2 regions of the Rhodoferax sp. WC2427 genome follow, and region 1 is predicted to be linked to the other one. Evidence: predicted binding sites of a transcription regulator. Region 1 holds the regulator's gene; the other holds the start of a gene.

Region 1 (4,415 bases):
CCCAAGCGAATTGCTCTAACGCAAACTCTATCGCCCCAGGCCCTCGCTAGATGAGGAAGTGCTATGACAGCGTTACACAAGATTGGCCAGGGGCTGCGAACTTTCGCAGCCGATATTGCCCAAGGCTTCTTTGAGATTACCCATAACGGATTCGCCCTGCTGGGCTTGGTCGTTGCTTTTTCGGTCGTGACCATGACTGCCCGGCCTGACCTGCGCCAGATTGCAGAAGTTCAACTGATGGGCTGGCTACAAGAACGCCAGGTGGTGCCAGGCACCGACACGGAGTTGGTTGCTGAGGCCGATACCGACGCGGTAGACCGTGCTACCGCCAGCAATCCCCAAGACTTGCCCAAGCAGCAGGCGGCCGTGGCCTATTGGTTGAGCAAAAAATACCATGTGGCGGCCGAACCCGTGAGCGCCCTGGTGGCTGAGGCATATGACCTTGGCAAACGCGTCAAACTTGACCCAACGTTGATCTTGGCAGTGATGGCTATTGAGTCAGGTTTTAACCCATTCGCCCAAAGCCCCGTTGGTGCCCAGGGACTGATGCAGGTAATGACCCGCGTGCACACCGAAAAATACGATGTATTCGGCGGAAAGCTGGCGGCGTTTGACCCTCTGACCAATTTACGCGTGGGTGTAAAGGTGTTGCAGGAGTGCATCGCCCGTGCCGGGTCGGTAGAAGGCGGGCTGCGGAACTACGTGGGAGCGGCCAACATCCAGGACGACGGCGGCTACGCTGGCAAAGTTATGGCCGAACACAACCGCCTGCAGCAGGTTGCCGCGGGCCGCGCCACGTCTACCGCCACCCCGCGGTCCATGCCGGTATCAGCGCCGGTGCTGAAAACCCAGGTGCCGACGGATGAAGACAAAGTCGCCTTGCTCGTCAAATACTAAACCGCCAAGCCTCCGTTACACTAGCGCCGTACGCAACTGGCGATAGGCGTGACCCCCTGGGGTGCTCACGCTGACGTGGACTACCGCTGCGGCCTTTTTCACAGGGCTCGTCGGGCAACCACTGGGAAGCGTACCGCCAGGATCTCCAGATCCTTGGTGTTCAGCCGTTCGCCTGGGCAGCACTTGCTTCATCGCAAGGACCACGTATTGACTACCAGGTTAAAGGACTGCCATGTACGACCGTACGATTCTCGTAGAGCAAACCGATCCCGAGTTGTTTGCAGCCATCCAGGCCGAAAACGCCCGCCAGGAACACCACATTGAGCTGATCGCCAGCGAAAACTACGCCTCTCCCGCCGTGATGGCCGCTCAAGGTTCGCAGCTCACCAACAAATACGCCGAAGGCTACCCCGGTCGCCGCTACTACGGCGGCTGCGAATACGTCGACGTGGCAGAGCAACTGGCGATTGACCGCGTCAAGCAAATCTTCGGAGCCGAAGCCGCCAACGTACAACCGCACTGTGGCGCATCGGCCAACGAAGCGGTTTTCCTGGCGTTCCTGAAGCCTGGCGATACCATCATGGGCATGAGCCTGGCCGAAGGCGGCCACCTCACCCACGGCATGGCACTGAACATGAGTGGCAAGTGGTTCAATGTGGTCAGCTACGGCCTTGATGCCAACGAAGCCATTGACTACGATGCGATGGAGCGCAAGGCCCACGAATCCAAGCCTAAACTCATCATTGCGGGTGCCAGTGCTTATTCTTTGGCTATTGATTTTGAGCGTTTCGCCAAAGTCGCCAAAGACGTGGGGGCCATTTTCATGGTAGACATGGCCCATTACGCTGGATTGATTGCTGCAGGCATATACCCTAACCCTGTTCCTCATGCCGACATCGTCACATCGACCACCCACAAGAGTCTGCGCGGCCCACGTGGCGGCATCATCCTGATGAAGTCGCAGTTTGAAAAAGCCATCAACAGCGCCATCTTCCCCGGCCTGCAAGGCGGCCCATTGATGCATGTCATTGCGGCCAAGGCGGTTGCATTCAAGGAAGCCCTTGCCCCGGAATTCAAAATTTACCAGCAACAGGTTTTGAAGAACGCCCAGATCGTCGCTGAAACCCTGACCCAGCGCGGTCTGCGCATCGTCAGCGGCGGAACCCAAAGCCACGTGATGTTGGTGGATTTGCGCGCCAAAGGTATCACCGGCAAAGAGGCTGAAGCCGTGTTGGGCAGCGCCCATATGACCATCAACAAGAATGCGATCCCTAACGACCCCGAAAAGCCCATGGTCACCAGCGGCGTGCGCATAGGCACCCCGGCCATGACCACGCGCGGCTTCCAAGACGAAGAAGCCCGCGCCACAGCCCATCTGGTTGCTGACGTGCTGGACAATCCACGTGATGCAGCCAACCTGGATATCGTGCGCGCCAAGGTCGCTGCATTGACCAGTCGCTTCCCCGTCTACCGGTAAGCACGGAAACACAGCCCCCATGAAGTGCCCCTTTTGCGGCCATGGTGAGACCCAAGTGGTCGAAACCCGCGAATCCGACGACGGCGACCTGGTACGCCGTCGGCGTCGCTGTGGGGGCTGTGAGCAACGTTTCACCACCTACGAACGTGCCGAGGTGGCAATGCCCACAGTGGTCAAGAAAGATGGTAGCCGCACCGATTTCGACCGCAAAAAGCTGCACGCATCCATGCGCTTGGCGCTGCGCAAGCGCCCGGTCGGCATAGAGCAAGTCGATGCCGCAATGGACCGTATCGAGCGCACCCTGCTGTCCAGCGGTGCCAAGGAAATGGCCACGTCCAAACTCGGCGAGTTGGTAATGCGCGAACTTAAAGCCCTCGACAAGGTAGCCTACGTGCGCTTCGCCTCGGTGTACCGCAGTTTCGAAGATGTGGATGAGTTCAGCCGACTTATCAAAGACATCTGATAAAAGTGGAAAAGGCCGTTTAAATACTACCAACGGTCAATTTGCCAAGACAGACGGCTTTCCACCGAACCAGGGTTGACGGCACAATCCCGCTCATGTTTGTCAACTCACCCTTTGTACGCCAGCCCCGCCTACGTGGCTTCACGCTCATAGAGTTGTTGGTCGCTATGGCCATACTGGGAGTTTTGGCAGCATTAGCAGCGCCTTCGTTGCGTACCTTCATCGTTCGAAATACTTTTTCAACCATTGGCAACGAATTCAGTTCCAGTGTTTTGCGAGCACGTAACGAGGCGGTTAGCAAAAATATGTGCGTCACTATGTGTATGAGTACCACAGTGGACACGACGACTGGCAATGGCCCTACGTGCGTTACCAGTGGACAAGACTGGCAAGTGGGCTGGATTGTTTTTTTAAATCCTGAATGCAACGCCAGTATAGACCGACCCCGCGAAACGAATGCTGCAGGAAACCTGGTAAATGCGCCCGAGAACATGCTTCTCGTTCGACGCCAGGGAAAGACTGACTACAGTCTGATGTCCCAAAGCAGTACCCAGAAAATCCTTTTCAACCCCCGAGGCAACGCAACATTAAGTGCTGCAGGCAGATTCGATCTGACTTACACCGACAACACGCTGTCCAACGCCTATGCTTCCAGCATCTGTCTGGACAAGATGGGGCGCACTCGGCCAGTACCGGCTGCAGCCACGTGCAACACCTACTAACAGGCGAATACCGTGCAGACTCAATGGCCCATTTCGACCCCATACCTCAACCAGGCCAGAGGCGTCACACTGATCGAGGTGCTGATTGCCATCGTGATTTTGTCCATAGGCCTGCTTGGCATTGCTGGTCTGCAAGTAGCCACGGCCAAATTCAAACTTGGCAGCCAGACCCGGGCCATCACTGCATCGCTATATGCTGAATACACAGATATGGCGCGCCTCAACCCCGATATGCTGGGAAAAAATTGGATAGACGGCGGGTCGAACAAAGCCATTCCTACCCATACGGGTTACAGCTCGCTTTACGCATTTCCAGCTTACACAGACACGACCACCTATGCCCAAAACCCGGATGCCGTTGGCATCAGCTATCCCAGTGGCAGTAAATGGGCGACCCAACAGGCCATAACCGATGCAAGCCTAGCAAGCCAAATATCCACAGCCTACTGCGAAAGCGGAAGCAACATATGCGCACCAGACGCGCGCGCGGTCTATGAGATGCTGACCTGGCGCCAGCGGGTGCGCAATAGCCTGCCACAGGGCGCGGTTTTTGTAACGGGAGACCGCAGCACCGGCATCGTCGTCACGTTGATGTGGATGGACAAGGACAACACCGACAAAACAGCTTCTACCAACGACGGCACCAGCGCCACCCAGTCCAGTTTAGTGACAGCCACGCAATGCAGCACACTCGCCAGCACAACTATCGGCCTGGCCCGACAAACCTGTTGTCCCGATGCCGCAGAAGTACCTGCAGGCGTACGTTGTAGCCGTTTTTCATTCTCGCCATGACTTCATCATCTATCCACTTCGTCCGCCAGCGTGGGGTTTCGCTGGTAGAACTGATGGTGACGAT
Region 2 (4,415 bases), 1.9 Mb from region 1:
CCCGACGGCCTGGGCCTGGCCCTGCTGCATGGCCTGAAAGCCCAGCAGCGGCCAGAGCGCGTCATCGTCATGACCGCCTATGGCTCGGCCGAGAACGCGGTCGAGGCGCTGAAGGCCGGGGCCTTCGACTACCTGACCAAGCCGGTGGATTTGAAACAATTCCGTGCCGTGGTGGCCTCGGCCATCCAGGACACCAGCCAGTCCGCACGCGCCGCAACTACTAACGAAAAAGCCTCCTTGCGCTTATCTGGTGGGCAGGGAGCGCTACAAAAATTGGTAGGAAGCTCGGAGGCCATGCAAGGCGTCAAGCAGCGCATCGTGAAAGTGGCGCGCAGCATGGCACCGGTGCTGGTGCGCGGCGAATCGGGCACCGGCAAGGAATTGGTGGCCCAGGCCCTGCACGCCAACAGCCACCGCGCCGCCGGGCCGCTGGTGGCGGTGAACTGCAGCGCCATCCCCGAGAACCTGCTGGAGGCGGAGTTCTTTGGGGCCAAGAAGGGCTCGTACACCGGCGCACTGCAAGACCGGCAGGGCTACTTCCAGGCGGCCCGCGACGGCACGCTGTTTCTGGACGAGATTGGCGACCTGCCGCTGGCCATGCAGTCCAAGCTGCTGCGCGCCATCCAGGAGCGCAGTGTGCGCCCGCTGGGCTCCACCCAGGAGGACGCGGTGGACGTGCGCATCGTCAGCGCCACCCACAAGGACCTGGCCGCCGATGTGAAGGCCGGCCGCTTCCGGCAAGACCTGTACTACCGGCTGAATGTGATTGAAATCGCCGTGCCCCCGCTGCGTGAGCGCCGGGGCGATCTGCCCGCGCTGTGCGAGGCACTGCTGGCCCGCATCGCCCTGGAGTCCGGCATGCCGGTGCCGCTGCTGTCACCCGAACTGCTGGCGCAACTGGCCAGCCATCCGCTGAGCGGCAATGTGCGCGAGCTGGAAAACCTGCTGCACCGCGCCGTGGCCATGGGTGACGGCGATGCCTTACACGTCGATTTCAATGCCGACTTTGATGCCACCGAGCCCACACCGCTGGCGCAGAGCAGCCTGCTGGCGGCTGCCGCGCCCTGCGCCGAGATCCCCAGCGACCTGCAGGCCTTTCTGGACCAGCAGGAGCGCGAGATTCTGGTCAAGGTGCTGCTGGACACCGGCTTCAACCGCACCGCCACGGCCCAACGCCTGGGCCTGAGCCTGCGCCAGATCCGCTACCGCATTGAGCGCCTGAACATCGCCACCCCGCAAGACAATGAACCCCAAGACCTCTGAGACACCGCGCACACCGCAAGCCCCGCTGTGGCGCAATGGCTGGTATCGGTTTGCGCACCCACAGCCGTCGCCCAACTTCGGCCTCCGGCCCACTGGTGCGCGCACCGACCTGGTGGTGGTGCATTCCATCAGCCTGCCGCCGGGCCAATACGGCGGTGACCAGGTGCAGGCCCTGTTTGGCAACACCCTGGACTGGAGCGCCCACCCGTACTTTGAAAGCATCCGCGGCCTGCAAGTATCGGCCCACTTCTATATCCGCCGCCAGGGCGAGCTGTGGCAGTTCGTCAGTGCCGACGACCGGGCCTGGCATGCCGGTGCCTCGCAGTACCGGGGCCGCAGCAACTGCAACGACGACTCCATCGGCATCGAACTCGAAGGCCTGGAGGGCCAGCCCTTTGAACCGGAACAGTACGACACCCTGGTCAGCCTGCTGGCCGCGCTGGTGCCCGCCTACCCCATCCGCCATGTGGCAGGCCACGAGCACATCGCGCCGGGCCGCAAGCACGATCCAGGGGCCGGATTCAGCTGGCAGACCGTGCAGCGCGGCACTGGCTGGGACGCGCGTTGCTTTCCACCGGAAGTCCAAAAATAAAAATGTAACAATGCAGGCCCTTTGGCGCAGCCCCCGCAACGCAAAAGCCAGGCATTACGCCGTTTTGCAGGGCAAATGCCCCGCCAAGCCGCTTGTTTACTGGGTGCGCATACCGCCTGCCTGATGGGACAACGCTTACCGGGCGATTGCCATCGCCTGGTCTGCAAAGCCCCCCGGCCACAGTCGCCATCCAGGCCGAGATACACTAGCGGTAGTGGCTTGAATTGAGTTCAGACCCTATATATAGTGTCTGACTTGCATTGCAAAGTCCCCCCATTCCATGGCATCGAGGGGTTCTTTCTTGCTTTTTGCAGAGATCCCTCGCCAGTTTCAGCCCGCCCATTTCACTCCTACCGTCAGCCCCCCCAAGGAAACCATGCAACCTGCATTGAACACCCCCTCCGCCGTCCCGCCGCTGCAACCGACCCTGCGCCCTGGCGACCGCAGTGACACCAGCGCCCCCGAAATGCTGGCGCACTACCAGATCATTCGCCGCAACGGCGCCGTGGTGCCGTTCGAGCCGGGCAAAATTGCCATCGCCATGATGAAAGCCTTCCTGGCCGTGCATGGCACGCAGGGCGCGGCTTCGGCCAGCGTGCGCGAAGTGGTGGATACGCTGACGCAAGGCGTGGTGCGCGCGCTGGTGCGCTCGCGTCCCGGTGGCGGCACCTTCCACATCGAAGACGTGCAAGACAATGTCGAACTGGGCCTGATGCGTGGTGGCCACCATGAAATCGCCCGCGCCTATGTGCTGTACCGTGAGCGCCACACGCAAGAGCGCGCCAAGCAGGTCGCCGAGCAGACCCCTGCCGCCCCCGTGCTGCACGTGCTGGATGACGGCCAACGTGTAGCCCTGGACACCGCCCGCCTGCAACAGCTGATCGAACAGGCCTGCGCCGGTCTGGGCAGCGAAGTCACCGCTGCGCCCATCGTGGCCGAGACCATGCGCAACCTGTACGACGGCGTGCCCATGGAAGAGGTCTACAAGGCCGCCATCCTGGCCGCCCGCACCCTGATCGAAACCGATCCCGACTACACCTACGCCACCGCCCGCCTGCTGCTGCACACCATCGCCAAAGAGGTGCTGGGTGCCGACCTGACGCAGGCCGAACTGGCCGCGAAGTATGTGGACTACTTCCCCCAGTACATCCAGAAGGGTGTGGACAACGAGCTGCTGGATGCCGCCCTGCTGACCTACGACCTGCCCCAGTTGGCTGCCGCCCTGAAGCCCCAGCGCGACCTGCAGTTTGACTACCTCGGCCTGCAAACCCTGTACGACCGCTACTTCCTGCACGTGCGCAAGACCCGCATCGAGCTGCCCCAGGCCTTCTTCATGCGCGTGGCCATGGGCCTGGCGCTCAATGAGACGAACCGCGAAGCCCGCGCCATCGAGTTCTACGAAGTGATGTCGTCGTTCGACTTCATGTCCAGCACGCCCACGCTGTTCAATAGCGGCACGCTGCGGCCCCAGCTCTCCAGCTGCTACCTGACCACTGTGCCCGACGACCTGGACGGCATCTACGAATCCATCAAGGAAAACGCGCTGCTGTCGAAGTTTGCCGGCGGCCTGGGCAACGACTGGACCCGTGTGCGCGCCCTGGGCAGCCACATCAAGGGCACCAACGGCGAATCCCAAGGCGTGGTGCCGTTCCTGAAGGTCGTCAACGACACCGCCGTGGCCGTGAACCAGGGCGGCAAGCGCAAGGGTGCAGTCTGCACCTACCTGGAAACCTGGCACCTGGACATCGAAGAGTTCCTGGAGCTGCGCAAGAACACCGGCGACGACCGCCGCCGCACCCACGACATGAACACCGCCAACTGGGTGCCCGACCTGTTCATGCGTCGCGTCATGGAAGGCGGTAGCTGGACCCTGTTCTCGCCTAACAACGTGCCCGACCTGCACGACAAGTTCGGTGCCGAATTCGAAGCCGCCTACGTGACCTACGAAGCCCGTGCCCAGCGCGGTGAAATCAAGCCTTCGCGCACCCTGCCCGCCAGCGACCTGTGGCGCAAGATGCTGACCATGCTGTTCGAAACCGGCCACCCCTGGATCACATTCAAGGATGCCTGCAACGTGCGCAGCCCCCAACAGCACGTGGGTGTGGTGCACTCCAGCAACCTGTGCACGGAAATCACGCTGAACACCAGCGACACCGAAACGGCCGTCTGCAACCTGGGCTCGGTCAACTTGCTGCAACACATTGCCAATGGCGCGCTCGACCATGCCAAGCTGCAAAAGACCATCACCACGGCCATGCGCATGCTGGACAACGTGATCGACATCAACTACTACGCCGTCACCAAGGCCCGCACCTCCAATATGCTGCACCGCCCGGTTGGCCTGGGTTTGATGGGCTTCCAGGACAGCCTGTACGCGCTGCGTATCGCCTACGCCAGCGAGGCCGCCGTGGCCTTTGCCGACACCTCGATGGAAGCCATCTGCTACTACGCCTACTGGGCCTCCAGCGAGTTGGCCAAAGAACGCGGCCAGTACTCCAGCTACAAGGGTTCGCTGTGGGACCAGGGCATCCTGCCGCTGGACACCCTGGACCTGCTGTCG

Evidence for each region. The regulator NrdR, encoded in region 1, represses ribonucleotide reductase genes. The targets are predictions, from matches to a motif close to CACNANATNTNGTG.
Region 2: the regulator NrdR is predicted to act here: its motif matches at 2,091-2,104, upstream of AB3G31_RS02875 (ribonucleoside-diphosphate reductase subunit alpha).

Annotation. Positions count from the first base shown of each region.
Region 1 is NZ_CP162006.1:3,508,985-3,513,399, forward strand. Features, by position in the region: gene AB3G31_RS16430 (transglycosylase SLT domain-containing protein) at 64-897, shown strand; ZMP/ZTP riboswitch at 920-1,082, shown strand; gene glyA (serine hydroxymethyltransferase) at 1,130-2,374, shown strand; gene nrdR (transcriptional regulator NrdR) at 2,394-2,837, shown strand; gene AB3G31_RS16445 (GspH/FimT family pseudopilin) at 2,933-3,559, shown strand; gene pilV (type IV pilus modification protein PilV) at 3,572-4,351, shown strand; gene AB3G31_RS16455 (PilW family protein) at 4,348-4,415, shown strand, end outside.
Region 2 is NZ_CP162006.1:602,375-606,789, reverse strand. Features, by position in the region: gene AB3G31_RS02885 (sigma-54-dependent transcriptional regulator) at 1-1,263, shown strand, start outside; gene ampD (1,6-anhydro-N-acetylmuramyl-L-alanine amidase AmpD) at 1,244-1,855, shown strand; gene AB3G31_RS02875 (ribonucleoside-diphosphate reductase subunit alpha) at 2,232-4,415, shown strand, end outside.